Regions from separate parts of the Glutamicibacter sp. NPDC127525 genome, predicted to be linked through region 1. Evidence: riboswitches for the same ligand, from Rfam matches in the RefSeq annotation. Region 1 holds a riboswitch; each other region holds the start of a gene.

Region 1 (7,419 bases):
GTCTTTGACGTTATCGGCGGCGGCGACGTGCGCATCCAGGCCGTGCTGATTGCCTTCTGCTTCGGCGGACTGCTTGAAGCGCTGGCCGGCTTCGGCGCACCGGTGGCGATTACCGCCACCATGCTGCTGGCATTGGGCCTGTCCCCGCTGCGCGCAGCCTGCGCGGTGCTGATTGCCAACACCGCCCCGGTGGCCTTCGGCGCGGTGGCGATCCCCATCACCACCGCTGGTGCCCTGACCGGCATCCCGGCTGCCGACATCGGCGCCATCGTTGGCCACCAGTCCCCGCTGCTGGCACTGTTCGTCCCATCGATCCTGGTGCTGATCCTCGATGGCTGGCGCGGCATGCGCCAGACCCTGCCGGCAACGCTGACCATCGGCATCTCCTTCGGTGTCGCCCAGTGGCTGTGCTCGACCTACTTCTCCTATGAGCTGACCGATATCGTCGCTGCGCTGGTTGGCCTGGCCGCGGCAGTGATCCTGCTGCGCTTCTGGACTCCAAAGGGCGCCGACGAGGCACGCCAGCGCGTGCTGACTGCTGAAGCTGCCGCAATTCCATACGGAGCCAACGCCAAGCTGCACCCGGTCAACACCTGGATGGCCTTGTTCCCGTACCTGCTGGTTATCGTCATCTTCGGCCTGGCCAAGCTGTGGAAGCTGGGCGTGGACATTCCTGCATGGCTGGCAAGCACGGACATCAAGTTCGGTTGGCCAGGACTGGACGGCAAGATCCTGGATGCTGATGGCGAAGCGGTAACGTCGACTATCTACAACTTCCAGTGGCTATCCTCCCCGGGCACCTTGCTGCTGATCACTGGCCTGATCGTGGCCCTGGTCTACGCGAAGAACGACGGCAACGGCAAGTACAAGATGACCTTCGCCGAGGGTGCTGCCGAAATCGGCAAGACCGTCTACAACATGCGCTACGCCGCGCTGACCATCCTCTCGGTCCTCGGCCTGGCTTACGTGATGAACCTTTCGGGCCAGACCATCACCATTGGCACCTGGCTGGCAGGCACCGGCGCATTCTTCGCCTTCCTGTCGCCAATCCTGGGCTGGATCGGCACCGCGGTGACCGGCTCGGACACCTCGGCCAACGCGCTGTTCGCCAAGCTGCAGCAGACCGCTGGCATCAATGCCGGCATCGATCCGAACCTGCTGGTTGCCGCCAACACCTCCGGCGGCGTGGTCGGCAAGCTGATCTCCCCGCAGAACCTGGCCATCGCCGCTACCTCGGTGAAGATGGAAGGCCAGGAGTCGGTAATCCTCAAGAAGGTTGCCGGTTGGTCCGTAGGCATGCTGCTGGTGCTGTGCTGCTTGGTTTACCTGCAGTCCACCCCGGTTCTGTCCTGGATGCTGCCTTAGCTTCGAACGGCTAAAATAGATCCGATGCCAGTAAACCCAGCTCCGCGTGCGTACCAGATTGTTCTCCAAGCAATTGAAGAGGATCTGCGCAAGGAGAAGCTCTCCGTTGGAGACCAGCTTCCCGGCGAGCGTGCGCTCGCGGAGCAGCATGGGATCTCGCGGGCCTCGGTCCGCGATGCCATCCGCATCCTTGATGTGATGGGCATTATCAAGACTTCCACCGGCTCCGGGCCCAACTCCGGAGCGGTGATCATCTCCAACCCCTCGGCAGGCATTTCGCAGGCATTGCGCCTGCACTTGGCGGCCAAGGGGATCAACGTCCGCGAGATCGTCGAATCCCGCATCCTGCTGGAAACCTGGGCAGCGCAAATGACGCCGCGCGATCCGATTCATGCCCAGCAGGTCATTGACCGCACCGCGGTGCTGATCATGCGCATGGACGACGCGCAGCTCTCGCGCGAGGCCTTCCACCGCATTGATGCCGAGTTCCATGTGCTCCTGGCCTCCATGGCCGGCAATGCGGTAGTGGAATCGATGATGGAATCGCTGCGCAACTCGATCAGCGACTATGTCTCCGAATCGGTGCCCAGCGACGAGGCCTGGCAGCCGGTGGTGCGCGTCCTGCGCCGCCAGCACAAGGCCATCCACCACGCATTCGCGACGAACCAGCGCGAACGGGCGGCCCAGCTGCTCGAAGAGCACATCAACTGGTTCTACTCGCAGACCCGCTAGATCCGGCAGGATAGTTTTCAAATAAATAAGTCGGACTTTATGACCCCTCGCACCTCTTATATCTGATATGTTTTGGGGAAGCGACGGGGCTGATTTTTCGGATACAGCAGCTGGTTCATACCGCTGGTGAGTTCCCGTCGATGTACCATCGACACTTCATGCGAGGGAACTCATGAGCCAACTTTTTGACCTGTCCGGACGCCTGGCCCTGGTCACCGGGTCCTCCCGCGGCATTGGACGCGAACTTGCCAGTGCCTTGGCGGATGCCGGTGCCACCATCATCCTTCACGGCCGGGATGCGCAACGCCTGGCCGAAACTGCCGCCGAATTCGGTACCCGCTATGGCACCGAAAGAATCCATAGCGCCTGCTTCGATGTCACCGATGATGCCGCCGTGCGCGAGAACATCGCAGCCATTGAAAAGAACATCGGCCCCATCCGCATTTTGGTGAACAACGCGGGTATCCAGCACCGCGTGCCCATGCTGGATCTGGAGGTGGCTGACTGGCAGCGCGTGATTGACACGAACCTCACCAGCGCATTCCTGGTAGGCCGAGAAGTCGCACGCTCCATGGTGCAGCGTGGCGAAGGCAAGATCATCAACATCTGCTCGGTGCAAACCGACTTGGCCCGCCCCACCATCTCCGCCTACACCGCAGCCAAGGGCGGCCTGCGCAATCTCACCCGCGCCATGACCGCCGAATGGGCTGGTTCGGGACTGCAAATCAACGGCATCGCACCGGGCTACATCCACACCGAGATGACGCAGAATCTGGTGGATGACGAGAAATTCAATTCCTGGATTCTGGGCCGCACCCCGGCTGCCCGTTGGGGAACTGTCGAGGATCTGGCCGGACCAGCAGTCTGGTTGGCCTCGGATGGATCGAACTACGTGAACGGGCAGACCATTTTCATCGACGGAGGCATGAGCGTTGTCGTCTAATTCCCTCGCCACCAGCACGTTGGCCGTCGTGGCCCATGCAGCCGATGATTTGCGTATTGAACAAATCGAGCTGGCAGCGCCGCGAGCAGATGAAGCACGCGTTGCCATCGCTTACGGCGGTATCTGCGGATCAGACTTGCATTACTGGAGCCACGGCGCCGCCGGGGAATCGATCCTCAAGGCTCCAATGGTTCTCGGGCATGAAATCGTCGGCACCATCATCCAGGCCGCCGCTGACGGCAGCGGGCCGGCAGCCGGAACCAAAGTCGCCGTGCACCCGGCAACACCAGGCGAGACCGGGGAACCCTACCCGGCCGACCGCCCGAATCTTTCCCCGGGGTGCACCTATCTGGGCTCGGCCGCCCGCTACCCGCACACCGAGGGCGCATTCGCCCGCGAAGTGAACCTGCCATCACGCATGCTGCGTGAGCTGCCTGCTGGCTTAGCACTGCGTGATGCGGCACTGGCAGAACCGGCTGCGGTTGCTTGGCATGCGGTGTCGCGCGCCGGTGAAGTCGCCGGCAAGAAGGCGCTGGTTATTGGTGCTGGGCCGATCGGAGCTCTCGCTGTAGCAGTGCTCAAGCGTGCCGGAGCCAAAGAAATCATCGCAGTGGACATGCACGAGAAGCCGTTGGAAATCGCCGGGAAACTCGGTGTCACTTCAACTTTGCGCGCCGATGACCAGGAAGCTCTTGCCCAGGTGGGCGCGGACGTGGTGATCGAGGCCAGCGGCAACTTCCGCGGGTTGGCCTCCGCCGTGCGCGGTGCCGTGCGCGGCGGTCGAGTGGTCATGGTCGGGTTGCTGCCCTCAGGAGAACAACCCACACTCATTTCGCTGGCTATTACCCGCGAGCTGGAACTGGTTGGTTCCTTCCGCTTCAACGACGAAATCGACCATGTGCTTGCTGCCCTGGCCGACGGTTCACTGCAGGTTTCCGAGGCGGTAACCCACGAGTTCCCGGTCGCCGATGCGCTTGAAGCCTTCGAAACGGCCAAAGATTCGGCTCGCTCCGGCAAAGTCCTGCTGAACTTCCTGGGGCAATAGTTGGCTTCAGCTAGAAGTGCACCGCGGCGGCCCCTGAAGTCGGGGGCCGCCGCGGTGCTTTTTAGTTCAGCGAACTCTAGTTGATCTCTGTGATGCTCACCGCGGTTGTCACCGGCACCGGATTGGCGAAGAGGTCCAGCACTGGGCAGTGGGCATCCACTGCGCGGCGCAGTTCTTCATAGCGTTCAGCTGATTCCGGTCCGGCAATCCGGATGTCCAGATCCACCGACGAGAAGCCGGGGCGGATGGTCTGGTCGATGCCGAAGAGTCCGCGGACATCGAGGTGGCCATTGGCCTGGATCTTCACGTCGTCCACCTGGATGCCGAGATTCTGCGCGTACAAGCGATAGACCACAACCTGGCAGGAGATGAGCGCTCCGAGCGCGTATTCCACGGGGCTTGCGGCCAGGTCGCTGCCGCCCAGGGCAGCTGGCTCGTCGACCTGGAAGGTGTGCTTGCCCGAGACAATGTTGCTGGCTACCGAATCGAAGCCTTCGCCCTCCACAGTGAAAGTCAATTGGGCACTTTGCGGGGCAGCCGAAATTCGTTCGCCCCAGCCCTTGCCTGCTTCCTGCAGGCGCTGTGCGCGGTCTTCGGATACGGTTGGGGCAGATGCTGCATTAGTCATGGGGAATTGATCCCCTTTCTGGCGCAAGGGGCGCCATCGCTTACGCATCTTGGCTGTCAAGATGCGTCGAATCTTCACCTGGGGCACCCCGCACAATGACGCAGGAGGGTTGCCGTCCACTCAGCCAGGGCTCAAAGAGTGGAACTCGTGATTCAGTGATTAATTTCTATCGGTTGCAGGGCCCGCGGGTAAAGGGCAGAAGTAACTTTTCGTCACCGGGCATCTTGCTTTCCGGCTCGCTAAGATGGAATCTAGCTCTCGGGCGCCCACTGCACGAACAATGAACGGCGAGTATGGAATTCCAGCTGACACTTTCTGCGGCCCAGACCTTGGTGACCGAATCCGAATACAACCTGGGCCAATTCCTGTGTGATTCCGGAAAAGTGCAGATCGCCAACCGGGTAATGCAACCGGGATCTACCCGCATCTCCGGTGTGGTGCTGCGCGAATCGGTGATGGCCCAATTGGAAATCACCGCGGGCAATATCAGCTTCACCAGCTTCTGCGGCAAGCATCCGGGGGTTCAGTCCTGTGAAGACGTCGCCGCCTTGCTCATTGAGGTCACCACCGAAGAAGACCAGGGCTTCTTCGTCTCCGACTCCGGGGTGGATCCCCACGCATGGAAACGCAATAGCAAGCCGCAGTGGGAACGTACCCTTGACCGTCTGCTTCCAGTCATTTCCGATGAGCCGCTGGCTGCCGAAGAACCGTTGGGATTGATCCTGAAAGTGGTCAGCGAACCGCGTTATGGCGGCGAGGACGCGCTGACCTTGCAGGCACGCCCGGCCCGCCAGGGCACCAAGAGCCCCTGGATCCAAACCGGGATCAGCTGGCGCAATGTTGCCTTTGATACGCGGTTCTCCAAGAAGCAGCGTCGTGCGGTCGTTGAACTGGACCGGTTGCGTGAACACGTTGAACAAGATACTTATCGCCATTCGTGGGATCCCAAGGAGTGGATCTCCTTGATGGATCTTCCAGGCCAGGACCTGCTGGATGCGTTCGAAGCCCTGCGTGAAGCTGGAGTGCAGATCGTCAACGGCGGTTCTACGGCCAAGGCCCCGGTGGAGTTCAGCGAGCAACCAGCCATGGCACACGTGGATGTGCGTCGCGGTGAACATGGCCTGAGCATGGAAGGGAAGCTGCGCGGGCCGAGCGAAGAGCACCTCTACCTCTTGCCCATAGGCACGCCGCCGACCTTGTTGGCTTACGCGTCCAGCCCCTTGCCGAAGGCCAGGGAAATCGGTTTGGCCCGGTTCGCTGAACCGGTCACGAAGGAACTGGCCACATTTATTGAATCCGGTGCGCAATCCATCCCGCAGGAAGGCGTTGAGCTTTTCGAGCGCCAGCACCTGGACCGATTGCGTCTGATGGCACCGTTGAAGAGCGAGGATGACAGCTACAGCATCCCTGTTCCAGCACGCCCCAGCCTCAAGCTGTCCCTGGAGAGCATCCGAACTCCGCTGACCGTGAGCTATTCCTGGGAGTACGCCTCCGCGGGCCCCCGCCAGTATGCCGTGGAAAAGGAAATTGCTGCTTCGGTGCAGGACAAGCTCGGCGCGCAGGCTTCCTTGGGGCAACTGACCTCTTCAGGAATCTTCCCGCCGAAGGAATTCAGCACCTCCGAATCCATCGATTTCTTGGTCTACGCATTGCCGCTATTGGCAGAGCATCCCGATGTGGTCGTTGAAGAGCAGAACAGGCTGCCGAAGTACCGGATCAGCCACGCGCCGGCCGCTGTCAGTGTCGAAGCCGGCGAAAGCACGGGGGACTGGTTCGACTTGTCTGTGGAAGTGCTCCTGGACGAGACCAAGGTCCCGTTCCCACTGCTGCTGGAGGCCTTGACCAAGCAAGATGAGTATCTCGTCCTCGATGACCTTACGGTGATCCCGATTGATGGTGCAGATTTCACGCAGCTGCGCCAGCTGATATCAGAGGCCGGGGAGCTGGGCACGGTGCAGGGCGATACGATCCGCATCCATAAGTTGAGCATCGACTGGTGGCAAGAACTGGTGGATCTGGGCATTATCGAAGCCCAGCACAACCAGTGGCTGCAGACCATGAATGCGCTGCAAAGCGGTGAAGAAATGCAGCCGGTCCAGCTAGCGGAAACGTTCAACGCTGAACTGCGCCCGTATCAGGGCCACGGCTTATCCTGGCTCAACTTCTTGCGTACCCATGATCTCGGTGGCGTCCTTGCCGACGATATGGGTCTGGGCAAGACCGTCCAGCTGCTGGCTTGCCTTGAACAAGCGCGCGTCGAGGATCCTGCCCAGAAATTCCTGGTGCTGGCTCCTACCTCGGTGGTGGGCAACTGGATCAATGAGGCGCAGCGATTTGCGCCGCAGATGAGCGTCACCGGCATCACTTCAACAGCTAGAAAGAGCGGCCAAAGCATGGCGTCGCAGATCGGTGACGCCCAATTGGTAGTTACCAGCTACACGATCTTCCGCCTGGCCTATGGGGATTTTGAAGCCGCCGGATTCAACGTCATGATCATGGACGAGGCCCAGCAACTGAAGAACCATGCCTCCAAAGGCTACAAGCAGGCCCGGCAGCTGCCAGTGCCGTGCAAATTCGTGGTCACTGGCACTCCCATGGAAAACAACCTGCTGGAACTGTGGGCGTTGGTCTCACTGGCTGCACCAGGCCTGCTGGGCGGTGCGAAGTCCTTTAAGGACAACTACCAGAAGCCCATTGCCGACGGAG
Region 2 (7,419 bases), on a different contig from region 1:
TGTCTTCGCTCTTTGGCGGCGCCTGTACCGTTTGGGCGATGTCGGCAGCCAGTTCGCCCTCATAGAATCCATCAATGCCTTGCTTTGCCAGCATCCGGTAGGTGTGTGCGAGATCCGGATTCTTGAAAATGCTCCCGACTTCCGGAGCATCTCCGCCGGGCAGGAACAATTCGCTCGTGGAGGTGAACGCGGCGAACCGTTCCTTGTTGTCCAGGGTCTGCTCGCGGAACGTCTCGTCGATGACAAAGCCGCGTGAAGCGATCTGGGTTGCCGGCCGCAGAACCTGTTTCAGGTTCTGCGAACCCCAATTATCCAGTGCGCGCTGCCAGGTGGCCACTGTCCCGGGCACGCCTACGGCCACACCACTGGTGACCAGTTCCGGGGTGAAGTTATACGGCTCGCCGGTTTCAGGATCGATGAATGCATCATGCGCAATGCCTGCCGGTGCGGTTTCGCGGCCGTCGATGGTGCTGACCTTGCCCGACTTCGCATCGTAGTGCATGAAGTATCCGCCGCCGCCAATGCCTGCGCTATAGGGTTCGGTGACGCCCAGTGCCGCCGCGGTTGCCACAGCCGCATCGACAGCGTTGCCTCCCTTGCGCAGGATTTCGATGCCGGCAGCGGTGGCTTCCGGATCGACCGACGAGACTGCGCCTCCAGTGCCGATGGCGGTCGGGTCCTTCTGGGTGTGCCGTGGTTCGGCGCTCGCCGGAAGCGCTGAGAAAGCTCCCAGGCCCAAGGCGATGGCTGCCGCGCAGGCAACTGATCTTAAACGTACTCGTGGCATGCTTTGATCTCCTCTGCAGGTGGGGATGAAGTATGCGCAAATTTACGGGAGCGGGAACTCGCCGCGCGGTTGTGACACGCAGCACCATGGGTTTGCGCGGCAATTTCGGCATTGCCGCGCGAATATTCCGGGTTGTGACGCGTTAAAGCGGCGGGCAGGCACCGCGGCCTCGATCGCCGCCAATGCCTGCCCGCTGGAACCCTAGTGCACCTGGGCTACTTGTCCAGGTTGTCCTTGATGACTTTGCCCAAGGAAGCCGGGGCGCGGCCGATCAGCTGAGCCAGCTCCCCGGAGTCCACTTCCAGCGCTCCTTCTCGAATGCGCATGTCGGTATCGACGAGGATGTGCGCGAACGGTCCGGGGACGCCGGCATCAGCGTAGATCTTTTCCAGTTGCCCTGGATCCATTTCCTGGTAGGCGATGTCCTGGCCGGCGGCAGCGCCAACCGCGCCAGCAAGCTGGGCGAGGGTGAATGGCTTATCGCTGCCCAGCTCGTAGATCCTGCCGTTCTGGTCCTCCTCGGAAAGCAGCACGGCCGCAGCGGCATCCGCATAGTCTGCACGGGCGGCAGCGCTGATCTTGCCATCGCCGGCGGCACCGAGCACCGTGCCGCTGTTGAGGTAGCCCATCAGCTGGTCGGTGTAGTTCTCGATGTACCATCCATTGCGCAACAGCACGTAGTCGATGCCGGATCCGGCCAGCAGCCGTTCGGTGGCGATGTGCTCGTCGGCGAGCTTCATGCCGCCGGACAGGGCGTTGGCAATTGAGGTGTAGGCGATCAGCGAGACATCCACGTGCTTGGCCGCGTTGATGACGTTCTCATGCTGGGCAACGCGCTGGCCCACCTCGCTGGCCGAAATCAGCAGCAGCTTGTCTATGCCTTCGAGTGCGGACACGAGAGTTGGCTGGGCGTTGTAATCGGCAACGCGGGTTTCCAGGCCTTTGCCTGCCAGTGGTTCCAGCTTCTGCTCGGAGCGGCCAATGGCGACCAGATCAGCGGCATTCGCCCCGCGCGCAAGCAGCGCGTCGATGACTAGATTTCCAAGCTGTCCGGTGGCACCGGTAATTGCGATCTTCATGGGGTCCTCTCGTTGGTCTGCATCTGCTACAACCGGCGAGGACGTGAGGTAATTCCCGGAACCATCGAATGGGAATGCCGATTAAGCAAGGATTCGCATGGATCTGTCCACAGTTGGCGTCACAAAGCGTTTTATGTCCGGCGCATTGCATTTTATGACGCGCAGCATGACGTGTATCGGCTGTTTCAGGACGCGTTCTGCGACTTCATGACCCCTGCTTACGTAACGCTTGTCTGCTGAATTCAGGGGTTGCAGACTTGAACTGTTCGGCCGGTACAGCCGGACACCCCATCCAGAGCGACCGAGAGACCTGGCTCGTTGAAGTCGCAGCAACCACCCGTAAACGGGAGCGGTGCTAAGGCCAGGACCGATGGAGATTGCTAAATTTCTCAACGGTCTGCCGGAAGAAACTCGCCGTGGGTAGTCCCGGAATCAAGGCAGAACGTACAGGGAATCTATGCGTAATCCTCGGGGCACCAACCGAGAGGACATCTGTAACCATGCGTACAGCACATTTTGGCCTGAAGGCCACTGCAATCCTTGCCGTTCTGGGCTTGTCACTCACTGCATGCGGAAACAACGCCAATACTACTGGCGCCGCTGAAGCAGCAGCCGATCCAGGGGAACCAGTAGAAGGCGGTACCTTCACTTTTGCTGAAGTTACCCCCATCAACAATTGGCAGACTCAGGCAGCGCGTTTCTATGAGAAGGCCAACGTACTGAATTCCGTCCTTGATCGCCTGACCTACTACGACGTGGAAGCTGGCAAGCTGGTTGGCTGGATCGCCAGCGGATTCGAAGCCAACGATGCCAAGACCGAGTTCACGTTCACCATTCGCGACGGAGTCACCTTCTCAGACGGATCCAAACTGGATGCCAAAGCCGTGAAACTGAACCTGGACGCGCTGGGTCAGGGCATCAAGGAAGCTCAGATTGCACCGAACGTTGACTTTGCCGCCTACAAGTCGGCAGAGGTCGTTGGGGACAACAAGGTCAAGGTCACGCTCAAGCGTCCGGATGCCAATTTCCTTCGGGCGACTTCTTCAGTAACTGCTGGATTGGTGTCCCCGAAAACCCTTGAACTGGATAACGCCGCGCAGTCCTCGATCTCCAAGATTGTTGGTTCCGGACCGTTTGTCTTTGAATCGGAAAAGCCTGATGAAGAAGTGGTTTTCACCAGCCGCGATGACTACGCTTGGGCACCAGAATCTGCCTCTAACCAGGGCGATGCATACCTGGATACCTTGGTTATCAAATACCTTCCTGAGGTAGCTAGCCGTGCCGGGGCAGTTCAGTCCGCGCAGGTAGATCTCGTCCGAGGCTTGCAACCGGTGGATGAACAAGTGCTGGGTACCAACGGTGGCAAGGTGTTAGCTGCTGAAGGCGTAGACCTGACCACCAACCACGCAGCAGTACGTGTTGGCTCGGGAAAGCTTGAAGACGTCAAAGTCCGCCAAGCGCTGCAGATTGCAATCGACCGCCAGGCCATTAAGGAAACCGTTCTCTCGGATAGCTACGTCATCTCCGGATCGATCCTGAACCATAAGGCTCCAGGTTTCGTAGACCTATCTTCCGAACTGGCGTACAACCCAGAAAAGGCCAAGCAATTATTGGATGAAGCCGGTTGGAAGCCGGGCGCGGATGGCATTCGCGAGAAGGACGGAAAGAAACTGGAAGTAACGGTCTCCACCTCCAATAACTCCGTGGTCATCAAGCCAGCGTTCGAACTGATTGAACAGCAATGGCGAGAGATTGGCGTCCAGCTGGTCAACCGCGCGGCGGACAATACTTTCCTGACCAACGCGCTTGTCGACGACAAAGTGGAGTTCTTCGGCACCCGCCAGTTCGCATACGGCGGACTGGGCCCGGTCTACGCAACTGCGAACAACAATCAGACACTTCGCGCCGATCCTGAACTGAACAAGCTTTTCGCCGAAGAGCAGTCAGCAACCACCGAAGAAGAGCACCTGAAGTTGGTGGAAGAAGAACAGCGTACCCTGGTGCTTGACCAAGCCTTGACCTTGATTCTTTGGGACGAAGTTCAGGTCTATGGGGCCAATAACTCCGCCAACGTTGAATTCACTTCCGGTACCGCACCAATCTTCCAAGGTGCTTGGAAGAACGACGGCTAGGAACCGAGCTCATGGGCATTTACATCGCAAAACGATTGGGACAGGCAATATTGGTCATTTGGCTGGCCTACACGGCGGTTTTCATCGCTGTGCAGGCCTTGCCGAATGACCCGGTCACGATCTTCCTGAGCACTGACTCAGCCGCGGATCCGGCCACCATTGCACAGATGAAGGCGTACTACGGATACGACCAGCCGGTCTTCGTGCAGTACTTCACGCAGCTGCTGGGATTGCTTCGCGGAGATCTCGGATATTCCTTGTCCAGCGGTTCGGAAGTAGCGAATCGAATCGGTGAAGTAGCTGGATCCACCCTGATTCTGGCTGGCAGCGCATTCGTTTTGTCGGTGGTATTCGCCCTGATCATCGCCTCAGCGGCGAGCCTGTCCAAGGGCGAAAAACTGCGCAAGACGCTGCTGAATCTGCCACCGCTAATGGTGTCCATTCCTGTTTTCTGGTTGGGCCTGGTGCTCCTGCAGCTGCTGGCAGTGCAGCTCGGAGTGATGTCACTGTTCCCGGACGGCTCATTCATGTCGCTGGCAGTGCCTATCTTCGTACTCGCCGTGCACCTGAGCGCTCCGATCGCCCAGGTGCTAATCAAAAGCGTGCAGGAAGTTAATAGGCAGCCATTCATCGACGTGCTGAGAGCCAAAGGCGCCAGCGAAGCGTGGATCTTCTACAGGCACACCTTGAAGAACGCGGCCCCTGCCGCACTAGCCATTGCGGGTATCACCATTGGCGCTCTGCTTGCTGGTTCGGTTATCACGGAGACGGTGTTTTCGCGTGCAGGATTAGGCCAGCTGATCTTGCAGTCAGTTACCGCGCAGGATATCCCATTGGTCCAAGGACTGGTGCTTCTGACAGCCATTGTCTTCACGGGGGTCAACTTGCTGGTAGATCTCATCCACCCTCAGATTGATCCGCGAATCGTCGCTTCGACAAGCAGGTCAACCCGCTCGCTGGTTGCATAAGGAAAGAAGGACTAATGACTCTCTTGACCAAGCACATTGGATCAGTGGCCAATGAAGATCAGCGCCAAGTTCCAACCAGCACTGTAACCAGTCAACGTAATCCAGCAGTACGCTGGTTAGCTGCCTGGTGGGTTCTCATTCCGCTGTTCTTATTTGCGGCGTGGGCTTTCTTCCCTTCGTTCTTTACTGGACAAGACCCAATTACGGGTGTGCCGGCTGACAAACTGCTAGCGCCAAATGCGGAGCACCTGTTCGGAACAGATCATCTGGGGCGTGACGTATACAGCCGAGTTGTCTACGGAACTCACCAGACACTGCTGACCGCCGGTCTGGCTTGCTTGGTTGGAAGCGTAGTGGGTTCGGTCCTCGGACTGCTGGCGGCGACCGCCGGACGGTTCGCAGACACCGTTGCAATGCGCTTTGTCGATGTTGTCCTGGCAGTTCCTGCCTTCCTGATCGCGCTGATTCTGGTTACCGCAACTGAACCGGGACCGCTGTCCTTGGGCCTAGGTGTGGGTATCGCTTCGATCGCGGCATTCGCTCGCCTCGTGCGCACTGAAGTGCTCAGGGTCCGATCACGCGATTTCGTGCAGGCGGCCTTGATGAGCGGCGGCAAATACTTCACTGTGCTACGTCGCCACATCATCCCGCACATCATCGGTCCGGTTCTCTCCTTGCTGGCTGTAGATCTGGGTGCTGCGATTCTTGCAATTTCCGGTTTGGGGTTCCTGGGCTTCGGCTCGCCACCGCCGACCCCTGAATGGGGACTGCTGATTTCCGAAGGACGCCAGTATCTTTCGGTGGCATGGTGGCTGACCACTTTGCCGGGATTGGTTATCGTGGCGGCGGTAATGCTGACAGCAGTACTGGGACGTGCCATCAACAAGGCATTCCGCTTCTAGCCCTACTCTTTGATGAACGGACAAGACCATGAACGCAACGAACGACGCTTCTTCAGCAGCGATCCGCATTGAAGATCTAACGGTCCAGTACGACCAGGGCACAGTAGCTGCTGACAATATCAATTTGGAAGTCCCCGCGGGGCAGATCATTGCCATTGTTGGTGAATCCGGCTCGGGCAAATCCACCCTGGCCAAGACACTCATCGGTTTATTGCCGCAAAGCGCGAAGGTCAAGGGAAGCGTGCGTTTCGGCGGTACAGAAGTCACTAATCTTTCCATGGCCGATTGGCGTGCGATTCGTGGCGCAGGCATTGGATTAGTTCCACAGGATCCTGGTGCTTCTCTGGATCCGGTGAAGACCATTGGCTCTCAGATCATTGAAGTCTTCCGTTTGCATCCGTCACGTTCAGTTCCCAAGGCGCAATGGCGTTCCAAGGCAATTGAGCTGATGGAGAGCGTTGATATCGACCGTGCGGAAAGCCGACTGGACCAATACCCGCACGAACTCTCTGGTGGCCTGAAGCAGCGCGTGCTGATTGCGATTGCCTTTGCCTTGAACCCTCAGCTGCTCATCGCTGATGAACCAACCAGCGCCTTGGACGTCACCGTGCAACGCACGGTATTGGAAGTTTTCGTGTCACTGGCACGCCAGAGGGGAACCACAGTCCTCTTTGTCACCCATGATCTTGCTGTTGCGACTGACATTGCGGACCGCGTACTGGTGATGAATTCTGGCCGGATCCTGGAGGACCGCAGCGTTCCAGCGTTGGTAGCGCAAAGCACCGAACCATATACCAAGGCACTGCTCGATCAGGCCTATGCGCATCAGGATCGACAGCAACCTTCAGACTCGGAGGATATGGCAATCACTGTGGATGGCCTCAGCAAGGTCTTCGGCAAAGGCCGCGACGAACACCAAGTTCTTTCCAACGTCAGTTTTGAAGTGCAGCGAGGCACCACGTTCTCGCTGGTCGGCGAATCGGGTTCAGGAAAATCCACTACAGCCAAAATCATCATGGGAATGCACCCAGCCACCGAAGGTTCGGTGTTGGTCAACGGAAAAGAAGTTGCCGGCATCAGCGGCAAGCAGCGCTATGATCTGTGGCGGGAAGCGCAATTGGTCTACCAGAACCCTGACTCGGCACTTGACCCCCGCCAGGCAATCGGCTCGATCATCGCTGAGCCAATGGTCAACTACCGCCTGGGTGATAGCGCTTGGCGTGCGAAGCGTACAGCGCAGCTGATGGAACAAGTGAACCTTCCTGAACAGCTGGTTGGCAGACGTCCGGGTGAACTTTCCGGAGGCCAGCGCCAGCGGGTAGCTATAGCCCGTGCTCTAGCTAGCGGCGCAAAAGTTCTGGTTCTTGATGAAGCATTGAGTGCATTGGATGTACTGACCCAGGAACAGATCCTTGAATTGCTCGACCAGCTGCAACGTGAAGAGCAACTGACCTATCTGTTCATCTCCCACGACCTGCATGTAGTGGAACGGATTAGTCACCGCGTCGGCGTGATGTGCCGAGGGCAAATCGTCGAGTCGGGCACTGTCGA
Region 3 (7,419 bases), on a different contig from region 1:
GGGCAATTGACGAAGATCGCTTCGGCGTTCGTTGCGGCGAACTCGGTGCCGCGCTTGGAGGCGCCGGCCTGGTAGATCACCGGGGTGCGCTGGGTGGACGGCTCGGTGATGGCGATGCCCGGAACCTTGAAGTACTTGCCTTCGTGCTCGATCGGGTGCACCTTGGCCGGGTCGGTGTAGACGCCGGTGGCCTTGTTGTTCTGCACCGCGTCGTCTTCCCACGAGCCTTCGAGCAGCTTGTAGACCACCTCGAGGTACTCATCGGCGTGGTTGTAGCGCTCGTCGTGCTCCATCTGGTCTTCCTGGCCCATATTGCGGGCCGCCGATGGCAGGTAGCCGGTGACGACATTCCAGCCCACGCGGCCGTTGGTCAGGTGGTCCAGGGTGGCCAAGCGGCGGGCGAAAGCGTACGGGTGCTCATAGGCGGTACCTGCGGTGACGCCGAAGCCGAGGTTCTCGGTCACAGCGGCCATGGCGGAAACCAGCATCATCGGGTCGTTGACCGGCGCCTGCGCGCCGGAGCCCAGCGGGGTCACGTTGGTGCCCTTGTACACGTCGTAGGTGCCCAGCACGTCGGCAAGGAACAGCCCGTCGAACTTCCCCTTTTCCAGCACCTTGGCCAGGTGGGTCCAGTAGCCCAGGGTCTTGTAGGTCGAGGCCTTGTCCTGCGGATGGCGCCACAGGCCCGGCGACTGGTGCACCACGCAGTTCATGTCGAATGCGTTGAATAGGATCTCGCGCTTGTTCTCGCTCATGGCTTTGCCCCCATAGGTTGGTAATCGTGGAAAGTTGCTGGTGTGCGTCGCAGGCCCTCAGGCCCGCTGGGTCGAATCCTCGCCGGTGACGGACAGCCGTTGCGGCTGGACCCCATTGATCTCGTAGTCCCCGACGATGCGCGCCTTGTAGATCGCCGGGTTATGCGTGGCGATGGTGCGCGCATTGCGCCAGTGCCGGTCCAGGTTGCAGCCGCTTCTGGTGGAAGAGGCGCCCAGTGCGTCGAAGAGCTTGCTGGTCACGCCGATGGCCAGTGGCTGCACCACGGTTTGCGCGCGGTTGGCGGCCAGCTCGCATACTGCGTAGCGTTCCTCGTCGTTCAGTCCCGGATCGCCCAAGGCGGCTTCAACTTCAAGGACTGCGCCGATCACCACGGAGTCGGCAGCGAAGGACTCCGCGGAAACTTCGCCCACCAGCTGGAGGACCTGGGGTTCCTGGTATACCGGCACCCCGGTTCCAGTGGTGAAGATGCGGGTGCGCGCCTGCACCGCGTGACGCAGGTCGTTCAGTGCGGCGCGGGCGATGCCCGCCTGCACGGCCATGAGCACCAGCTGGAAGATCGCCGCTTCGGAGTCATTGGTCTGCTGCGGCATGAAGCAATCCACCGGGACCTGGTGGAATTCGGTGGTGCCGGTTCCGGTGAGGCCCTGGCCGAACCCATCCCAGTCGTCGAGGATCTTGACGCCGCTGCGCTGGGTGGAGACCACGGCGATCTGGCGGCCGGCGAGCTCCGGGTGGGCCACCGCAACGGTGGTCCAGTCGGCAAAAATGGTGCCGGTGCAGTAGTACTTTTCACCGTCGATCACCCAGCGTCCATCCAAGACGCTGGCCTTGGTGTTCAAGGTGCCCAGGGCGTTGCCACCGCGTTCGGTGTAGGCGTTGCCGATAATCTGCCCGGCAGCGATGCGAGCGACCCACTTCTTGCGCAGTTCTTCGTCGTCCAGCACCAAGACATTCTCAACGAATGCGATATGCGCGCGCCACAGCTGGCCTACGTGGGAGTCCGCCTCGGAAAGCTCGATGAGCAAGCGGAAGACATCCACCAGCCGTGCACCATAGCCCCCGTCGGCAACGGAAAGGCGCAACGCACCGAAGCGCTCGCGATTCAGCAGGCCTACCTGCTCGAAAGGAAGCACGCGGTTCAAGTCGCGGTCCTTGGCGGTTGCGGCGATCTGCGCAAAAACGGGACGGAAGATTTCGGCCAGCCGGTCGTATTGCTCATCCGCACTTGGTCCGGGGGTGATTTTCAGCAATTGCCTAGTCGGCAACTGTTCTTCAAACTTGTCCAGGTCCATTGCGGTGGCCTGCGAAGGGTCACTGAGCTGGTTGAAGTCCAGTCCGAGGGCATTGTGCGATTCACCAATAGGCATCAGGGTTCTCAATTCTTTCCATCGGTCCTGGCGGTAGCACCGTCCCGCTATTGGGGTGGTTGCTGCGGCGTCGTGGAGCCAGATCTCTCAGCCGCTCTGGATGGGTCGTAATTCATTTGTAACGGTAATAAACCGGTGATTCCAACCCGCGAAGTCACATTTCGTCCCAGTGCCGGCAGTGCCCATCTTCAAATTTCACAGCCTATTCCGTGTCCTGCCGAAGATGAGTTGCAAAGTTTTGCTTAATGTCGAGCAAACCGGCCTGCAATAAAATAAATAACGAAATTTCTGGGCAATGTGACGTAGTTGTCGAAGATTTTTTCATATTACGCGAGATTTGCGTTCAAATCGTTCGACTCGTTGTAATGGACACGTAACCATCCCGAGCGGCCTAGAGATCTGGCTCGTTGACGCCGCAGCAACCACCTTTGGAGTTTTGCTCTGCAGGCCGGTGCTACCGCCAGGACCGATGGAGATGAACATGACTCTTTCCTTTGCAGCGCCCGAGGCAGCTCCCGTTGTCTCAGCTTCAAGCGCCCTGGACGTGCAGTTCAGCAACGTGTCGCGGACCTTCACCACCAAGATGGAAAGCCGCACCGTCCTGGCCGATATCAACCTGCAAATTCCGGCAGGTCAAGTCGTGGCCATTCTTGGAGCCAGCGGTTGCGGAAAATCCACGCTGCTGCGTTCAGTATCGGGCTTGGACCACCCCACCACCGGCACCATCCGCACCGGCACCCGCGAGGTCACCGGCATCAACGAGTTATGCGCCGTTGCTTTCCAGGAGCCCCGGCTGCTGCCATGGCGCTCGGTTCGCCAGAACATTGCACTGGGCCTGGCACCGGAAACCGATAAGCGCTCCGGCAACGCGCTGATCGAGGAGTTGATCGAGCTGACCGGTCTGAGCCATGCAGCCAGCTTGCGCCCACGCGAGATCTCCGGAGGCATGGCGCAGCGGGTTTCGCTGGCTCGCGCGCTGGCTCGGCGCCCGGGTGTATTGCTTCTTGATGAACCCTTTGGCGCCCTCGATGCGCTGACACGCTTGAAGATGCAGGATCTGCTGCTCTCGATTCACGCATCGTTCCCCACCACCGTTCTCATGGTGACCCATGATGTGGACGAGGCGTTGACTCTGGCTGACCGCGTGATTGTTCTGGGGCGAGGCGCTGGGCATAGTGCAGCGGGCGTCATCGAAGATCTGTCCATCTCAGCTGGGCATCCACGCCGGCATACCGATGAAAAGTTCGTTGCAGATCGCCTGCACCTATTGCGCCTGCTCGGCGTCGACCCAACCAACCATTAGTCCCGGCCACGCCGTGGGTCCCGAACCATTCGTCCCCTTTGCCTTTTCACCTACACCGCTTGCACGCACAATTCTAGGATTCTCCATGCTTTTGAACCGTCTCACCCGCCGCACTGCATTGTCCGCCGCCGCCTTGATCGTTGGCGCAGTTGCCCTGACCGGCTGTGCTGGCGAAAACGCTACAGCCTCCTCGGATGGTCAGACCCTGTCCATCGACTTTGCCACTTACAACCCGCTGAGCCTGGTACTCAAGGAAAAGGGATGGTTGGAAGCAGCCGCCAAGGAGCAGGGCGTAAATGTCGAATGGATCCAGTCCGCAGGTTCCAACAAGGCCAATGAAGCTCTTCGCGCCGACGCAATCGATGTTGGTTCCACAGCCGGTTCCGCTGCGCTCCTGAACCGTTCGAACGGTGCACCCATCAAGACCATCGCACTGTATTCGCAGCCGGAATGGGCGGCCCTGGTAGTGGATAGGGACTCGAAAATCGAGTCCGTTGAAGATCTGGCGGGCAAGACCGTGGCCGCTACGAAGGGCACCGATCCATACTTCTTCCTGCTGCAGGCGCTGGAATCCGCGGGCTTGAGTGAAGCTGACATCAAGCTGCAGAACCTCCAGCATGCCGATGGACGTACCGCCCTGGCCAACGGCTCGGTTGATGCCTGGAGCGGTTTGGATCCGATCATGGCCGCTGCCGAAAAAGACGGCGCGCAACTGGTTTACCGGAACTTGGATTTCAACACCTACGGTGCGCTGAACGCTCGCGAAGACTTCATCGAGCAGAGCCCCGAACTCGCCCAGCTCGTTGTCGATGCCTACGAAAAGGCTCGTGGCTGGGCAGCTGACAATCCCGAGGAAACCGCAGAAATCCTGGCCGACGTAGCAGGGCTCGAACCAGGAGTTGCTGCCACCGTGATTGAGGAACGCTCCAATCTGGACGTTCCGGCAGTTCCCGACGCCAAATTCACTGGAGTCCTGAGCAAGATTGCTCCCACGCTGGTCGCTAGCGGCGATGTCTCGGAGCAGGAATCCGTTGATGAAGCTCTGGAGAGCCTCATCGATGACCAGTTTGCCGTCAAGACAGACGCAACAAAGATCTCCGGAGAGTAACCAGCCATGAGCCCCACTAACGTGGCTGGAACCCGCGGAAGCCAAACACCTGCCAAGCAGAAGGCCAGCATGGCCGCAACGATCCTGCGTGCCCCGAAATGGCTGCTTGCGCTGGTCTTGCCGCTGACCACCCTGGCTGTGTGGCAATTTGTCACCGTTACCGGAATCGTTGCTCCGTGGACACTGCCAACTCCGGGTTCAGTGGTTTCTGCTGCCATTGAGCTCTTCCAGGATGGCGAACTCGGAAAGCACATCGGCATCTCCACTCAGCGTGTTCTTCTCGGTTTCGCCTTCGGATCATTGCTGGGCTTGGCGCTGGGTGCGCTTGTCGGGCTGTCCAAATTGGCAGATGCATTTCTGGGACTGAGCATCAGCGCCCTGCGTGCAGTCCCTTCCTTGGCTTGGGTTCCGCTGCTGGTGCTCTGGATGAAAATGGGTGAAGATTCCAAGGTCACACTCGTGATCATTGGTGCCTTCTTCCCGGTCTTTACCACCGTCGCCTTGGCGTTGCGCCATGTCGATGCCCACCTGGTCGAAGCAGCCCGCGCCTTCGGGTTGAAGGGATTGAAGCTGCTGCGCACCGTCCAGCTGCCCGCAGTGGTCCCTTCGATCTTCTCCGGCCTGCGTTTGGCACTAGCCCAAGCTTGGCTCTTCCTGGTCGCAGCCGAACTCCTCGGCGCGTCAATGGGCCTTGGCTTCTTGCTCACCGACTCGCAGAACAACGGCCGATTGGACCGCCTAATCATGACCATCGTGCTGCTGGCCGTCTTTGGAAAGATCACCGATGCCCTGCTGTCGATAGCAGAACGCTGGGCTATCAAGCGCTGGACCTGAAACCGGACCAGCTAGTACCCGTTGACAAAGCTACCCCTCACCAAAGAAAGTTTGCGATGACCACCGAATTGGCAACAACCTCAACTCAAGTTTCAGAGGCAGCACGCCAGGAATTCTGGGACGAAGCGGCGAACCTCTTGGATTGGGACACCCCGTGGCACACCACCAGCCGCATCATTCCGGCCGATCCGGATGCCAAGCGCGGACCGGAAATTTCTTGGTACCTCGGCGGCAAGCTGAACGCCGCAGTGAACTGCGCCGACCGCCATGTAGCTGCGGGACGCGGCCAGAAGGTCGCACTGTATTTCGAAGGCGAGCCCGGAGACCGGGTAGCCGTCACCTACAAGAATCTGCAGGAGCGGGTCTCCCAGGCAGCCAACGCCTTGGAATCCCTGGGTGTGGTGAAGGGCGACCGCGTGGTCATTTACCTGCCGGTGCTCATTGAAACAATTGTCATCACCTTGGCTTGCGCCCGCATCGGCGCCATCCACTCGCTGGTCTTCGGCGGGTTCTCCGCCGAAGCGCTAAGGTTCCGTGTGGAGGACACCAAGGCAAAGGTCCTGGTCACCACCGACGGCCAGTTCCGCCGCGGCACTTCGGTTCCGGTCAAAGGCAATGCCGATGCGGCCGTTGCCGGCGAGAACGAAATCGAAAAGGTCCTGGTTATCCGCCGCACCGGCGACGAAATCCCGTGGACCGAAGGCCGCGACATCTGGTGGCATGAGGTGGTTGATACCCAGTCCACCGAGCACCACGCGCAGGCATTCGATGCGGAAACACCGCTGTTCATCATGTACACCTCGGGAACCACCGGCCAGCCGAAGGGCTTGGTGCACACCACCGGCGGGTACCTGACGCAGGCGGCTGCCAGCTACAACCTGCTGTTCGCCAACCCGGACGAATCCCAGCGCGCCAAGGACGTGCACTGGTGCACCGCCGACCTCGCCTGGGTCACCGCGCATACCTACGAGATCTACGGCCCGTTGGCCAATGGCGTCACCCAGGTAATCTACGAGGGCGTCCCCAACGCCCCGCACCCGGGCCGCCACTTCGAGGTCATTGAACGCTACAAGGTCACCAGCTACTACACCGCTCCCACCTTGGTCCGCTCGTTGATGGGCTGGTTCCCGGACGGCATCCCCGCTCAATACGATCTGTCCTCGGTGAAGATCGGCGGCACTGTGGGTGAAGCCGTCAATCCCGAGGCATGGAAATGGTTCCGCCAGCAGATCGGCCGGGACAGCGAAGCAGGACTGCCGATGGTTGACACCTGGTGGCAGTCCGAATCCGGCGCGACCGTGCTTTCCCCCCTGCCGACCGATGGACATTTCAAGCCAGGCTGCGCCGCACGCGCGCTGCCGGGCATCTCGGTGGACATTGTCGACGATGGCGGCCTGAGCGTGCCGGCCAACCAGCAGGGCAATATTGTCATTACGCGCACTGGCCCGTCGATGGCCCGTACCGTATGGGGCAACCCGACGCGCTACTACACCAGCTACTGGGAACAATACGTAGAGCAAGGCTGGTTCTTGGCTGGCGACGGTGCCCGCTTCGATGAGGACGGCGATATCTACATCCTGGGCCGCACCGATGACGTGATCAATATTTCCGGCCACCGGCTTTCCACCATTGAAATCGAATCGGCATTGGTCACCCACCCCGGCGTGGTGGAAGCCGGCGTTTGCCCCACCCCGGATTCCAAGACCGGACACGCTGCAACCGCCTTCGTGGTACCGCTGGACAAGACCCTGGTTGCCGAGTCGCCTGACGAGCAGCTCGTTGCACGGCAGGCCGAGTTCATTGCTGAACTCCGTGATACCGTCGCGGTGCAGATCGGCCCGATTGCCAAGCCGCGGGAAATCGTCTTGGTTCCAGATGTGCCCAAGACCCGTTCGGGCAAGATCATGCGCCGCCTGCTCACCCAGCTGTTCGAGGGCACCACGCTCGGCGACACAACGAGCCTGCAGAATGAGCCGTGCATTCCGGAGATCAACGCGATCTGCCGCGCGCGCGGCTAATCGCTGCTCCCA
Region 4 (7,419 bases), on a different contig from region 1:
CCGGTGGCTAGCGGTCGGCTTCCACCGGCAACCATAGTTCGCAGGTGGCGGTGCTGAAATCCGCGGCCCGGTCGAGCACGGCGACAATGGACGGTCCCTCGCGTAAGCGCCACGGATTGGACGGGAACCACGCGGTGGCGGTGGAGGCCCAGAGCTCCTGCAATGCCGCCGGGTAGGGGCCCGAAACCCTGAACACCGCCCAGTGGCCTGCGGAAACCTGGATGGAATCCAGATCATGCGGCACGGGCGAACCACCGGGAACGGCAACACCGTGCAGGTAGGTCAGCTCGGTTCCTTCGCGGTAGTCAGGGTCGACCTGGTCGCTGACCTGCAGCAAGCCTGCCGGTTCGGCGGCCGAGAGCGCCTTAAGCCGGGCGTGCTCGGCTATCGGGATGGAGGCGATGTGGGCTTGGATGTGCGGGTTGGCACCGTTGTGAATCAGCGGTACCTGCGTGGCATATCCAATGAGCTGGAATTCTTCTCGATCAACTATTCGTGCATCCATGGGACGATTCCCTTCGACGGTCAGGCTGAACCTGATGATTGGTTGGCTTCGAAGGGGGCCACCATTCTCGCGGACATCGGCCACGGACGCGCCGTGGACCGCTCGGAAGGCCCGGCCGAATGCTTCGGCCGAACCGTAGCCGTAGCGGATCGCGATGCTCAGCAGGTCCTCGCCTGTGAGCAGATCCGCGGCGGCCTGGGTCATGCGGCGCCGGCGGATGTACTCGGAGACCGGCATGCCGGACAGCGAGGAGAACATCCGCCGCACATGGTATTCGGTCGTGCCTTCGGCGCGCAGCATATCCGCGAGGTTGATCTCGGCGCGCAGGTGCGCCTCGATATGCGCGATGAGCCGATTGAGAATTCCGATCATGTCTCCACCCTTCCCCAACTACTATTCTTCAGGGTAGGGGCACGCCGCCCGATAATCGCGGTTCGATGCGATCAGGCGTTTTCCAGGGCCCTTTCGCGTACCGGGCTCACAACACGCTGGGTCGCCCGGGCGGCGGCCAGGCCGCGTTCCAGATCGGCAATCAGGTCGTCGGCTTCCTCGATGCCCACCGAGAGGCGGACCAGGTTGGCCGGGATTTCCAGCTCGGTGCCGATCAGCGAAGCGTGGGTCATTTCGCGCGGATAGCAGACCAGGGATTCCACCCCGCCCAGGGACACCGAGAGCTGGAAGTACTCCATGGATTGGGCGAAGGCGCGGGCGGCGGCTTCATCGGAGAGCTGCAATGAGAGGATCCCGCCAAAGCCGCGGCCGGCCGCGGACTGGGACTTGGCCAGCTCGTGGCCCGGATGGCGTTCCAGCCCCGGGTAGTAGACGCGAGTGACCTCGGGCTGGTCATCGAGCCAGCGGGCCAGGGTGGAGGCGGTAGCCCCGTGGCGTTCCATGCGCAGGCCCAAGGTCTTCAAGCCGCGGGCGGCCAGGTAGGAATCCTGCGGTCCGGAGACCGCGCCCCCGGCAAACTGCTGGTAGCCCACGGCTTCGGCCAGGCTCTGCCCGCGGTGCAGGTGATCGGCCACGATGACGGCCCCGCCGAGCACATCGGAGTGCCCGCCGATGTACTTGGTGGTGGAATGGACCACCGCGTGGGCGCCGAAATCCAGCGGGCGCTGCAGATACGGGGTAGCGAAGGTATTGTCCACCACCAGCAGGGCGCCGTGCTCGCGGGCGATGGCAGCCCAGCCGGCCAGATCGGCGATGCCCAGCAGCGGGTTGGAGGGGGTCTCCACCCAGAGCAGCGCGGTGTTCGGGCACACCGCGGCGCGCACCGCATCCAGGTTGGTGATGTCCACCGCGGAAGAGGTGATCCCCCATTTGCTGTGCAGCTTGGAGATCAGCCGGTTGGTGCCGCCGTAGCCGTCGGCACCCAGCACGATGTGATCGCCTGGCGCCAGTACTGCGCGCAGCAGCGCGTCTTCGGCCGCGATCCCCGAGGCGAAGGAGAAGCCGGCGGTGCCGCCTTCCAGCGCGGTGAGCTGGGATTCGAACCCGTTGCGGGTCGGGTTGGAGCCGCGCGAGTATTCGTGCCCGGCGCGCAGCACGTTGATGCCGTCCTGGATGAAGGTGCTGGTCTGGTAGATCGGCGGGATCACCGCACCGGTGTGCGGGTCCTTGTGCTGGCCGGCGTGCACGGCGAGGGTGTTGAAGCCGCTCATGCGAAACTCACTTCCTTGGTGTCGGCGGTGGCCTGGGCTGCGGCCAATGCAAGGTCCAGCGATTGGGTGATATCTGCGAGCAGATCGGCGGGGTCTTCCAGACCGACCGACAGACGCAGGGTGGAGGTGTTCAGGCCCGCGGCCACCAGCTGCTGCTCGGAGAGCCGGCAGTGCGTCATGGTGGCCGGGTGGGAGACCATGGTGCGGGTGTCCCCCACATTCGCGGCCAGGGAAATCAGCTTGAGCCCGTCGATCACCGGGGAAACCAGCGATGGGTGGGCCAGCTCGATGGCCAGCACGCAGCCGGTGCCCTTGGGCGTGAGCGTCCGGGCCAGCTCGTGGCTCGGGTGGCCGGGCAGGGACGGGTGGTGGATGGCCGCGATGCCCGGGTGCTCTAAGAGCTTTTCGATCAGGGTGGTGACGCTGCGCTGCACGTGGGCGGCACGCACCGGCAGGGTCTCGATTCCGGCCAGGATTCCCTGGGCGCTGGCCGGGGCCAGGGTCGGGCCCAGATCGTGCAGGAATTTGGAACGCACCAGCATCGCGTAGGCGGCCGGTCCGTGGCGCTCAAGCAGCGAGGTGTTGTTCAGCCGCACCCGCGGGGCGGCGATCTGCGGCCAGCGGGCGGCATCGGAGAAGTCGAATTTCCCCGAGTCCACGACGACCCCGCCGAGCACCGAGCCGTGCCCGGCCAGGCCCTTGGTGGCCGAGTGCACCACGATGTCGGCACCCAAATCCAGAGGCCGAATATTCAGCGGGGTGGCCAGGGTATTGTCGACCACCACCGGGATGTTGTGCTCGTGGGCGATGGCCGCGATGGCGGGCAGGTCGGCCACGGTGCACAGCGGGTTGGAGACGGACTCCAGGAAGAACGCCCGGGTGTCCGACTCAATGGCAGCGGCCCAGGCGGACGGATCGGCCTGGTCGACAAAGCTGATGCGGATGCCGAAGTCCGCGAAGGTGTCGGTGAACAGGTCCACGGTGCCGCCGTAGAGCGAGGAAGAGGCCACAATGTGCTTGGGTCCCTGGGTCAGGGCCAGCAGGGACAGGGCCACGGCGGCTTGCCCGGTGGCGGTGGCCACCGCGTGGGCCCCGCCTTCCAAGGCGGCTACGCGCTGCTCGAGAATCGAAACGGTCGGGTTGCCGGTGCGCGAATAGGTGAAGCCGGCCTGGCGCAGGGCGAACTTCTCGATCGCTTCGGCATGCGATTGGAATTGGTAGGCCGCGGAATTGTGCAGTGGTGGCAGCATCGGGCGGAAGTCTCCGCTCGGGCGGTACCCTGCGTGGACCGCGTCGGTTTCCTGGCTCATGGCTCCTCCTCGATTCTCTGCGAGGGAGTGCACCGATTGGCATCGTGCGGCGGCACGAAGCACAGTACGCAAAAACGCGTTCGGAACTGCTCCATCGTTCCTGGCGGTAGCACCTTTCGGTTTCCCGATGGTTGCTGCGACGTCTTCGAGCCAGATCTCTCAGCCGCTCTTGATGGTTTGTTGTTCTTCCATGGTTGGCTATCCGCCGCAAACGGTGCAAGCGGTATCCGGCGCCCGGCTTCATACAAGGCCGCCACGCTTCATATGTCGTCGCCTTGTCATGATGACGCGGGGGCCTGAACCTTTTTATGACGCGCAGAATTGAGAAAAACCGCATGGTTTCGCGGTTTTTCCTGGAGTTTGTGACGATGTGCCGGTACTCGATGACCGGGCGTTACGCTGCTGGTGGCTCAGCCGAGCACTTCTACCCCGAAGCTGGCGACCACCGTGCGGACTTCTTGCAGGTAGCGCTGGGCCTGGTCGGTGAGCGGGATGGCGGCGTGGTCAATCCAGCCAATCTCGATGCGCTCCTCGATGGCCAGCGGGATGGCCACGATGGAGGGATCGAGCTCGTCGCTGATGATGCCGGTGGAGATCGTGTACCCGCCCAAGCCGATCATCAGGTTGAAGATGGTGGCGCGGTCCGAGACCTGGATTTCACGTTGGCTGGAGCGCGTGGAGAGCACCTCCTCGGCGAAGTAGAAGGAATTATTCGCGCCCTGGTCGAAAGTCAGCCGCGGAAGGTCTTCCAGGTCTTCGAGCGTGACCTGGGTCCGCGTGGACAGCGGGTTGCTGCGCGAGATGAAAATGTGCGGATCGGCCAGGAACAGCGGGTGGAAGACCAGCCGGGATTCGCGCAGCAGCTTGTCGATGACCTTCCGGTTGAAGTCGTTGCGGTACAGGATCCCGATGTCGCTGCGCAGCGTGCGCACGTCCTCGATGATTTCTTCGGTGCGGGTCTCGCGCAGCGAAAACTGGTACTCCTCGGCCCCGCTGGCCTGCACCATCCTCACGAAAGCGTCTACCGAGAAGGAGTAGTGCTGGGTGGAGACGCCCAGCAGCCGCCGGGCCGAGGGGCGGCCGAGATAGCGATGCTCAAGAAGCTCCACTTGCTCGAGCACCTGCCGGGCGTAGCCGAGGAATTCTGCGCCTTCGGCGGTGAGCGTCACTCCCCTGGCCGAACGCATCAGCAAGGTGCGCCCCACCCGTGATTCAAGCTCCTTCATCGCTGAGGACATGCTGGGCTGTGCGACGTAGATGAGGTCGGCGGCGGCCGAGATTGACCCCTCCGAGGCGACCGCCACAAAATAGCGAAGCTGCTGCAGTGTCAGACCATTCGTTCCCTGAACCATAGCCAGAGTCTATATGAATCCATAGTTATATCGAGTTACCCGATATCAAGAATCTCCCTGCATGATTGACGCATCGACTTCCCCTCGGCCCACCACGGCCCCCAAAGAAACAGATTGGCCATCATGGCAGACGCGTTGACCTTCAGCATTAGCACCACTAAATTCGATGAGAATTACACCCCCTCAGCAAATTCGCGAACCACCACGAACTTCGCCAATTTGGCACGTGGAGAGCGCCGCGCAGAGAACCTGAACAACGCTTTAACAATGATCAACCGCCGCTTCAATTCCTTGTCTCACTGGGACAATCCCCAGGGAGACCGCTATGCGTTGGAATTGGAAATCATTTCTGCCAATGTGCATTTCACTGCCGATAATATAGACCAGAAGTTTCCCCTTTTAGAAGTCCTTGAAACCACGATCGTGGATAAACTCCTAGGCACTCGAACCCAGGGAATAGTCGGCAATAATTTTTCGTCGTACGTCCGCGACTATGACTTCAGTGTGGTGCTTCCTGCCTCATGTAATGACAGCGGAGCTCCGGTGCTTTCAGAAGATTTTGGTGATCTCCATGGACAGCTCTTCCAACATTTTTTGAACTCACAGGCATACCGTGAACGTTTTGCCCAGCTGCCGGTGATCTGCATCAGCGTCTCGACTTCCAAGACCTATTTCCGCTCCGGCAACAGCCATCCGGTGCTCGGCTTGGAGTACCAGCAAGATGAAAATTCATTGACCGATGCGTACTTCGGGAAAATGGGCTTGCGCGTGCGTTATTTCATGCCGCCAGGTGCCGTGGCACCGCTGGCGTTCTACTTCCGCGGTGACCTGCTCAACGACTACACCAATCTGCAGCTGATCAGCCTGATCAGCACCATGGAGACCTTCCAGAAGATCTACCGCCCCGAGATCTATAATGCCAATTCTGTGGCTCCTGCCGTGTACCACCCGAGTCTCGGCGCCCAGGACTTCTCCCCTACCCGCGTTTTTTATGACCGCGAAGAACGAACCCAGCTAGGCAAGATCCAAGGGAAGTTCACCGAAGAGCATTTCATTATTCCGAACCGCGAGCTGCTCGATCAGTGGTCTTCCTCCTACCCGACTCCTGTCGCCTAAGAATCTGAAAGATAACTCATGACTTCTCTGATTATCCCCACATCGATTGTCGGCAGCCTGCCCAAGCCTTCATGGCTTGCCGAACCTGAAAAGCTTTGGTCCCCATGGAAGCTTGAGGGCGCGCAATTGCGCGAAGGCCAACAGGACGCCATGCGTGCTGCGGTCCTCGAACAGACCCAGCGCGGCATCGACATCATTTCCGATGGAGAGCAGTCCCGCCAGCACTTCGTCACGACGTTCATTGAGCACTTGAGCGGTGTCGACTTCGAGAAGCGCGAGACAGTGCGCATTCGCAACCGCTATGACGCCAGTGTCCCCACCGTCGTCGGTGCCGTTGAACGTGAAAAGCCGGTATTCGTTGAGGATGCGAAGTTCCTGCGCACGCTGACCGACCTGCAGATCAAGTGGACTCTTCCTGGCCCGATGACCATGGTTGATACCTTGTACGATGCGCACTACCGCAGCCGCGAGAAGCTGGCCTGGGAATTCGCGACCATCCTGAACCAGGAAGCCCGCGAACTTGAAGCCGCCGGGGTGGATGTCATTCAGTTCGACGAGCCTGCGTTCAACGTCTTCTTTGGCGAAGTGGCCGACTGGGGCATCGCCGCCTTGGAGCGGGCATGCGAGGGACTCAAAGCCGAGACCGTCGTTCATATCTGCTTTGGCTACGGCATCAAGGCGAACAATGATTGGAAGGCGACGCTCGGAGCCCAGTGGAGCCACTACGAGAAGTCTTTCCCGCTGTTGCAGGCTTCCTCCATCGACACCGTTTCGCTGGAATCCCACCATTCGAATGTCCCGCTTGAGGTCGTCGAAATGGTCCGCGGTAAGCGAGTGATGCTCGGGGCTATCGACGTGGCCAATGACGCCGTGGAGACCGCCGAAGAAGTTGCACAGACATTGCGCAATGCACTCGAATTTGTTGATGCCGACAAGCTAATTGCCAGCACCAACTGCGGCATGGCGCCGTTCCGCCGCGATGTGGCTCTGGCCAAGCTCAGCGCGCTCAGCGCAGGGGCTAGCATCCTGCGCGAGGAGCTTATTGGTGCCCGCCTCTGAAGTGACAGAATCGGCGACACCATCGTTGCCCGCGGAAGACTTCAAAGCGATCTTCCGCGGGCACCCCGGTGGCGTCAGCCTGATTACCGCCGATGCCGGTGACGGACCAGTTTCCCTCACGGCAACGTCCGTGGCTTCGATCAGTGTTGATCCGCCATTGCTCGTCTTCTCGATTTCTGCGCTGTCCTCAGCAGCAGAAGTACTGACCAAGGCAGCAACGCTGGTCGTTCAAAGCCTTGATGTGCACGACATCGAGGTAGCGAAACTCGGTGCAACCAGCGGCACTGACCGCTTTGCGCAAGCACCGACGTAGACCCGGTTGGCTTCCGGCGAACCGGTATTTGACGGAGTCCGTGCTTGGGTGCGCTGCGAGGTCATTCAACGAGTCCAGGCGGGCACATCCACCGTTTTTGTGG

What was found. Region 1 has a riboswitch for S-adenosylmethionine ahead of ACFVHU_RS06330 (OsmC family protein). Riboswitches for the same ligand answer to the same signal wherever they lie in the genome.
Region 2: another riboswitch for S-adenosylmethionine. It lies ahead of ACFVHU_RS11825 (ABC transporter substrate-binding protein); the one in region 1 lies ahead of ACFVHU_RS06330 (OsmC family protein).
Region 3: another riboswitch for S-adenosylmethionine. It lies ahead of ACFVHU_RS11850 (ABC transporter ATP-binding protein); the one in region 1 lies ahead of ACFVHU_RS06330 (OsmC family protein).
Region 4: another riboswitch for S-adenosylmethionine. It lies ahead of ACFVHU_RS14950 (O-acetylhomoserine aminocarboxypropyltransferase/cysteine synthase family protein); the one in region 1 lies ahead of ACFVHU_RS06330 (OsmC family protein).

Annotation. Positions count from the first base shown of each region.
Region 1 is NZ_JBHXVN010000002.1:123,792-131,210, reverse strand. It holds gene ACFVHU_RS06350 (L-lactate permease) at 1-1,365, shown strand, start outside; gene ACFVHU_RS06345 (FadR/GntR family transcriptional regulator) at 1,390-2,097, shown strand; gene ACFVHU_RS06340 (SDR family oxidoreductase) at 2,270-3,040, shown strand; gene ACFVHU_RS06335 (L-idonate 5-dehydrogenase) at 3,030-4,085, shown strand; gene ACFVHU_RS06330 (OsmC family protein) at 4,162-4,713, opposite strand; SAM riboswitch class IV at 4,745-4,866, opposite strand; gene ACFVHU_RS06325 (DEAD/DEAH box helicase) at 5,007-7,419, shown strand, end outside.
Region 2 is NZ_JBHXVN010000004.1:311,667-319,085, reverse strand. It holds gene ggt (gamma-glutamyltransferase) at 1-787, opposite strand, end outside; gene ACFVHU_RS11830 (NAD(P)H-binding protein) at 1,003-1,866, opposite strand; SAM riboswitch class I at 2,152-2,243, shown strand; gene ACFVHU_RS11825 (ABC transporter substrate-binding protein) at 2,367-3,998, shown strand; gene ACFVHU_RS11820 (ABC transporter permease) at 4,010-4,966, shown strand; gene ACFVHU_RS11815 (ABC transporter permease) at 4,981-5,868, shown strand; gene ACFVHU_RS11810 (ABC transporter ATP-binding protein) at 5,897-7,419, shown strand, end outside.
Region 3 is NZ_JBHXVN010000004.1:320,854-328,272, forward strand. It holds gene ACFVHU_RS11840 (LLM class flavin-dependent oxidoreductase) at 1-755, opposite strand, end outside; gene ACFVHU_RS11845 (acyl-CoA dehydrogenase) at 813-2,144, opposite strand; SAM riboswitch class I at 2,160-2,251, opposite strand; SAM riboswitch class I at 2,519-2,620, shown strand; gene ACFVHU_RS11850 (ABC transporter ATP-binding protein) at 2,626-3,447, shown strand; gene ACFVHU_RS11855 (aliphatic sulfonate ABC transporter substrate-binding protein) at 3,533-4,555, shown strand; gene ACFVHU_RS11860 (ABC transporter permease) at 4,625-5,389, shown strand; gene acs (acetate--CoA ligase) at 5,446-7,407, shown strand.
Region 4 is NZ_JBHXVN010000006.1:167,823-175,241, reverse strand. It holds gene ACFVHU_RS14960 (GyrI-like domain-containing protein) at 8-877, opposite strand; gene ACFVHU_RS14955 (cystathionine gamma-synthase) at 949-2,166, opposite strand; gene ACFVHU_RS14950 (O-acetylhomoserine aminocarboxypropyltransferase/cysteine synthase family protein) at 2,163-3,476, opposite strand; SAM riboswitch class I at 3,565-3,655, opposite strand; gene ACFVHU_RS14945 (LysR family transcriptional regulator) at 3,887-4,828, opposite strand; gene ACFVHU_RS14940 (DUF1852 domain-containing protein) at 4,952-5,944, shown strand; gene ACFVHU_RS14935 (methionine synthase) at 5,963-7,003, shown strand; partial or broken gene ACFVHU_RS14930 (flavin reductase family protein) at 6,987-7,419, shown strand, end outside.